Regions from separate parts of the Veillonella sp. CHU110 genome, predicted to be linked through region 2. Evidence: riboswitches for the same ligand, from Rfam matches in the RefSeq annotation. Region 2 holds a riboswitch; each other region holds the start of a gene.
What was found. Region 2 has a riboswitch for thiamine pyrophosphate ahead of thiC (phosphomethylpyrimidine synthase ThiC). Riboswitches for the same ligand answer to the same signal wherever they lie in the genome.
Positions count from the first base shown of each region.

Region 1: it holds a riboswitch for thiamine pyrophosphate, as region 2 does, so the genes downstream of both, thiD (bifunctional hydroxymethylpyrimidine kinase/phosphomethylpyrimidine kinase) here and thiC (phosphomethylpyrimidine synthase ThiC) in region 2, are expected to answer to the same signal.
Region 3: it holds a riboswitch for thiamine pyrophosphate, as region 2 does, so the genes downstream of both, thiS (sulfur carrier protein ThiS) here and thiC (phosphomethylpyrimidine synthase ThiC) in region 2, are expected to answer to the same signal.

Region 1 is NZ_RQVA01000006.1:32,108-34,382, reverse strand. It holds gene cytX (putative hydroxymethylpyrimidine transporter CytX) at 1-296, opposite strand, end outside; TPP riboswitch at 441-548, opposite strand; TPP riboswitch at 629-725, shown strand; gene thiD (bifunctional hydroxymethylpyrimidine kinase/phosphomethylpyrimidine kinase) at 792-1,598, shown strand; gene thiE (thiamine phosphate synthase) at 1,693-2,275, shown strand, end outside.
Region 2 is NZ_RQVA01000004.1:99,645-101,919, reverse strand. It holds gene pflB (formate C-acetyltransferase) at 1-945, opposite strand, end outside; TPP riboswitch at 1,201-1,308, shown strand; gene thiC (phosphomethylpyrimidine synthase ThiC) at 1,383-2,275, shown strand, end outside.
Region 3 is NZ_RQVA01000005.1:40,143-42,417, forward strand. It holds gene EO122_RS03175 (hypothetical protein) at 1-2, shown strand, start outside; gene EO122_RS03180 (coenzyme F420-0:L-glutamate ligase) at 14-670, shown strand; TPP riboswitch at 747-846, shown strand; gene thiS (sulfur carrier protein ThiS) at 1,103-1,297, shown strand; gene thiF (sulfur carrier protein ThiS adenylyltransferase ThiF) at 1,298-1,873, shown strand; gene EO122_RS03195 (thiazole synthase) at 1,887-2,275, shown strand, end outside.

The sequences.
Region 1 (2,275 bases), on a different contig from region 2:
ATAATACCGGTCCAACCAATCAGTTGTAGAACGTTTAAAATGGAAAATAATTTCATGCCTCCATTGCCAAAGACAGTGGATACAGTTTGCATAGAACTCATGTGTTCACGAGCGCCGATGAGTCCTGCACCAAATAATAACAAACAGCCGATGACGTGACCGATGATGATGGCTAATAGGCCGTCGGAAAATCCTAGGGGCGCAAAATAGGTGCCCGTCATAATTTCCGCAATGGAAAGAGCGGCGCCGAACCAAATGAGGGACAACCGCGATGATGAAAGTTTTGAATCAGTCATGAATACTCCTATCCATGCCAGTGGGAACAAAAAAGACTAATCTGAAACGATTAGCCTGTAGATGATAGATATTCTTAAGAGACCTAGTATTATAAGAAGGATCCATATAGTAATATGTCCTTGTGTATTTGTATAGGTATTATAAAAAATATACTAATATATCCCTACGTTGGCATTATCCAAATCAGGTTATGGGTTAGTCACACATAGAGACTTCTCAGCCCACTTCAGTGAGCACCCCTTATAGGTGTATTATACGGAGTGAAGGATACTACGTCAATAGGAATTTATATTGCATTGGTTCCTATTTCATGATATAACTAAATTAATATAAGAACCACTAGGGGTGCTTATGCTGAGATTGATGAGTATCAAAACCCTAGACCTGAACCAGATAATGCTGGCGTAGGAAAGTGGATGGCATCGAATACTAAGAATCGTACAAGAACCGTCCGAAGGATTGGTTCTTTTTTGTTACTAGTAAAGGAGATAGCTATGAAATTACATAGAGCATTAACGATTGCGGGAACAGATCCAACAGGTGGTGCAGGGGTGATGGCGGACTTAAAAAGCTTTCAAAGTCGTCATGTATACGGTATGGCTGTGATTACTTCCGTAGTGGCACAAAATACTCGTGGTGTAACCCACATTGTCCATATGGATGTATCTATGATTGAAGCACAGTTACAATCGGTGTATACAGATATAGTACCAGAAGCAGTTAAAACTGGTATGTTAGCCACAGCAGAGATGATGGAACTCATCGGGACATATATAGATCCTAAGGTACCCTATGTGTTAGACCCTGTGATGATCGCCACTAGTGGGGATCGATTGATTTCCGATGAGGCTGTGAAAGCCTTACAAAGTAAATTGATTCCGAAAGCGACTTTGATTACTCCGAACCGTAGTGAGGCTGAAGTGTTGGCAGATATGAAAATCGATACGGTAGAAGCTATGCATACAGCCGGAATTCGTATTTTACAAGAGTTAGGTCCTCAAGCAGTGATTATTAAAGGTGGTCACATCGGTGAGGAGGCTACAGACTATTTATTTACGAAAGAGACTATGTCCATGCGTCGATCTTGGACAAGTCCTAAATATGATACAGTACATACCCATGGCACAGGTTGTACATTCTCAGCGGTGATCACAGCGGAATTAGCAAAAGGGAAATCCTTGGAAGATGCCATTACCATTGGTAAAGAGTATATTCGCCTAGCAATCTTGCATAATCCAGCGTTGGGCACAGGCAATGGACCAGTGAATCATATGGCCTATGGGGATGAGTATGCTGAGTAATACAGGTATGATTCATATCATATCGACTATACTAGGTGTCATGGTATACTATAAGTGATCTTTTATAGTTGGCATTTAAGAAACGAGGATTATTTTGAAACATCATGATATAGATATAGTGCGATCCATGATGGGGTTGTACTTCATTTGTGGAACACCGAATACGAAGGATATTCACAAAACTCTTACAGAAGCGTGTAAAGGTGGCATTACGTGCTTTCAATTCCGTGAAAAAGGGGAAGGTGCTCTTGTAGGGGACGAAAAAGAACAGTTGGCACGAGAGTTGCAACACATTTGTAAGGAATATGGAGTGCCTTTCATCATCAATGATGATGTAGAATTAGCAGAACGAATTGGTGCTGATGGAGTTCATGTAGGTCAAGACGATATGGCTCTTGAAGAGGTACGCAAACAATTACCTAATGCTCTTGTGGGGACGTCCATTAATTCTGTAGAAGAGTTAGAAAACACAAAGTTGGACTATGTGGATTACATCGGTGTAGGTCCTATGTATGAGACAAGCACAAAAAAAGATGCCAAAACTGTGCGAGGCCCAGAATTAATTTTAGCCTTACGGGCTCATAATCCGACTATCCCAATGGTGTCCATTGGTGGCATCAATCGAGATAACTTTGATGATGTCCTAGCTGAGCCTGTGGACGGCATTGCGGTGATTT
Region 2 (2,275 bases):
TAAATTGTTGTATTCATGGATACGTGCGAAACGAACCATGCGCAATTTCATAATAAAGTGATCCACCATTTCTTGGATTTGTTCTTCTGTATATTTACCAGATTTCAAATCACGTTCTGCATAGATGTCCAAGAAAGTGGAGTTACGTCCGATGGACATAGCTGCACCGTTTTGTTCTTTGATAGCACCTAAATAGCCAAAGTATAGCCATTGGATCGCTTCTTTTACATCGGTAGCAGGTTTGGAGATGTCAAATCCGTAGGACGCAGCCATTTCTTTTAACTCTTTTAAAGAACGGATTTGATCTCGAATTTCTTCGCGGTCACGAATGACATCTGGCATCATATCGCCCATGGTGATGTTGAATTGATCTTCTTTGTCTTTGATCAAATAATCAATACCATATAAGGCTACGCGGCGATAATCACCGATAATTCGGCCGCGACTATACGCGTCAGGTAGGCCCGTAATAATGTGAGCAGAGCGAGCAGCTCTCATCTCAGGTGTATATACATCAAATACACCATCATTGTGTGTCTTACGATGAGTTTTAAAGAAGCTTTCAAGAGTTGGATCCATTTTGTAACCATACTCTTCGATAGCACTTTTAGCAGTTCGTAAACCACCATAAGGGAACATGGCACGTTTTAAAGGATAATCAGTTTGAAGACCTACAATTTGTTCATCTTCTTTAATAATATATCCAGGGGCATGTGCCGTAATATGAGTTGCTACATCAGTATCTGCATCGATGACAGAACCTTTTTGTCGTTCTTCCTCATATAAATCCAATACCCGTTGCCAAAGTCTAGTAGTTCGTTCTGTAGGACCTACTAGAAAAGAATCATCGCCTACATAAGGCACATAGTTTCGTTGGATAAAATCGCGTACGTCCACGGATTTATCCCATACACCTGTATTGAAGTCTTTCCATGCTTGTTGCATAATATACCTCCAAATACACATTAAAACGCAACCCATAGGGTTATTTTTATTGTAATCTATAATAATTATCATTACAATCATTATTTTTGCATAGGTTATATTATTTTTGAAAGTGGTGTATGAGTAAATGGTCATACTATAGACCAATTTTAATTAATATGCTTATTAGGATTGTAGGATGTATATATTTTAAATAATATTTATTCTATATTCTCACTATAAGATAATTATGATATACTATGATTACAATATAATTTAGGATTGCAAGGGAGCCTATGAGATAGGCTGAGAAAGGGCTATAAGTACCTGACCTTTTGACCTGATCGGGATCATGCCCGCGTAGGAAGCACGCAGACAGCTATGTGGGTATCGATATATGTATCGATACCCTTTTTTATAAAATACCGATAGGCTCCTTTGTAGTGAAAGGAGCCTTTATGTTTTACACACAAATGCAAGCAGCCCAAAAAGGAATTATCACCGATGCAATGAAAGTAGTGGCAAAAAAAGAAAACATGGATGTTGAAGTGTTACGGGATTTGGTGGCAAAGGGACATGTTACAATACCATGTAATAAACATCATACTTCTTTACAACCTGAGGGTATAGGACAAGCTTTACGTACAAAAATTAATGTCAATTTAGGTACATCAAAAGACTGCACAGATTACGAAGAAGAAATGAAAAAAGTGAATCATGCGGTAGCCTTAGGGGCTGAATCTATTATGGATTTATCTACTCATGGTGATACACGTATCTTTCGTCGATTGTTGACGAAAGAATGTCCTGTTATGATCGGCACAGTTCCTATTTACGATAGTGTGATTCACCATCAAAAAGATTTAGGCGAATTGACAGCAGAGGATTTTATTTCTACGATTCGCCTGCATGCAGAAGATGGGGTAGACTTTGTAACATTACACTGTGGGATTACGCAGCATACTGTGGAACAGATTAAGCGTCATAAACGTAAATTAAATATTGTCAGCCGTGGTGGCAGTTTAGTATTTGCTTGGATGTCTATGACAGGGCAAGAAAACCCATTCTATGAATACTACGATGAAATCTTAGAAATCTGTGCAGAATATGATATGACTATTTCCCTTGGCGATGCATGCCGTCCTGGTTGTTTGGCGGATGCTACAGATATTTGTCAAATCGAAGAACTTGTTCGTCTTGGGGAATTAACAAAAAGAGCTCGTGAACGTGGTGTACAAGTCTTGGTAGAAGGTCCAGGTCATGTGCCATTGAATCAGGTACAAGCTAATATGGAAGTACAACAAACAATTTGTGATGGAGCTCCATTTTATGTATTAGGCCCATTGGTGAC
Region 3 (2,275 bases), on a different contig from region 2:
AGGAGGTGGCACTATGGCAGAATTAGAACTTTTACCAATACCTACGCGCATTTTAACTGAAAAAGATGATATCGTAGAAGCCATCGTAGAATTTGCAGGCCCTTATGTGGGACCAGAAGATATTGTATGTGTTGCAGAATCCGTAGTGGCCATTACGCAACGAGAATTTACTCGACCAGAAGAGTTACGTCTATCATGGCAAGCAAAATTTTTAAATCGATTCATTCATCCTGATGGTTCGATGGCTTCTGTATATGGTATGCAGGCAGCTATGGACAAAGAAGGGGAATGGAAAATGATGTTCGCCTTTGTGTGCGGGGCTGTGGCAAAGCTATTTAAAAAGTCTGGTGTGTTTTATCAAATGGCACGCACTGCGTCTTTAACTGATGATGTGACAGGTACTATGCCACCATTTGATAAATGCATTGTGTATGGTCCGAAGCAACCACATGCAGTAGCAGATGCCATTATGAAAGCTACGGGAGCCTATGGAGCTTGTGTAGCGGACGTGAATGACTTGAAACGAGCTGCGATTTTAGGGCACAGCCGTGGACTAAAACCACAACAAATTGCACAGATTTTGATTGACAATCCATTTGGTAATGACAGTCAAATGACACCGATCGTAGTGATTAAAAATTATGCCTCTGTATCTGCTCGCAGAGGATAATGCGAGAGTAGATACTCTAATAGGTAGAAAGATTGATACACATACTTGCAAAATATGTCGTATCAGCGTATACTGAAAGTGAACTTTGGGGAGCCCTGTGGCTGAGAGTAAACGTTAGTTTTGACCCATAACCTGATTTGGATAATGCCAACGTAGGATAAGTTTGATTCGTCATACCGAGGACATCCAACAGGATGTCCTTTTTTGTATGTTTTACAGGGGGGTATATCACCGGTAGATACAGAATGAAGGTGCATCTCAGTGGATGTAAAGAGGAACAGAATAGTGAGACGATAGAGTGCTACAGCATGAAGGGGCATACCACCGCGGGTATGGTTTTTCGTGCTGTTTTTTTACTAGGAAGTGATAGTGCGTTACATGCAGTGTCAGTGTGATGGATAATAGAGTATATCCGCATATAATAAGGAGGACATGATGAAAGTAAATGGAAACAATTATGAATATACAGGTCAAACTGTACAAGAGGTATTGGAAGCATTGCAATTCCGCCTCGATCGTATTGTTGTGGAATATAATGGCAAGATTCTTTCAAAATCGGATTGGACATCTACACGTGTGAGTGCCGCAGATACGATGGAAGTAGTTACATTCGTAGGAGGTGGCTAAATGCAAGCATTAGGGGATAAAAAAGTACTTCTCATTGGTGTTGGTGGCGTAGGCTCTCATGTAGCAGCGGCCCTATGTCGTGCTGGAATTGGCCAACTGGAAATCGTAGACTTTGATGTAGTAGATGAAAGCAATCTAGGTCGTCAATATTACGATGTGAATGATGTAGGGGTTGTCAAAGTGGAGGCTATGAAAGCCCATCTCAATCGAATGAATCCAAACTGTACAGTCATCGCTCATGATGAACGATTAACGCCGGAGCGATTGGCAGAGTTAGTAGAAGGCCATGACATGATTGTGGAAGCCGTAGACCAAGCTGTGACAAAAGCTTGGATGACAGAAGTCATTTTAACGCATCCTACAGAGCCATTGCTAGTAGGCTGCTCTGGTATGGCGGGTTGGGGTGATAGTAATGGTATCCGTCGTGAACGCAGACACCATCGTTGGTACCTTTGCGGAGATGGCGTAAGCGACATCGATTCGATTGGAAAAATTACAGCAGCTCGTGTGATGGTGTGTGCAGGGCACATGGCGAATGCAGTGATTCAATTATTACATGGAGAAGATATTGATTAAGGAGACTCTAGATATGTCACAATCTGTAGCAACAATGCAAGTACAAGATACATGGATTTTAGGTGGTCATACATTTCAATCCCGATTTATTTTGGGGTCGGGTAAATTTTCTATTGATTTAATTGAAGCCGTTTTAGAAGAGGCAGGAGCAGAGATGATTACTCTTGCCTTGCGCCGTGCGGTGGGTGGAGATGTAGAAAATATATTAGATGCTATCCCGAAAGATACCATATTAATCCCTAATACAAGTGGCGCTAGAGATGCAGAGGAAGCAGTACGCATTGCTAGACTTTCACGGGCCACAGGTTGCGGAGATTTTGTGAAAATAGAAATTATGAAAGATTCTAAATACCTCCTTCCACATAATGGAGAAACTATTAAGGCTACAGAAATATTGGCCAA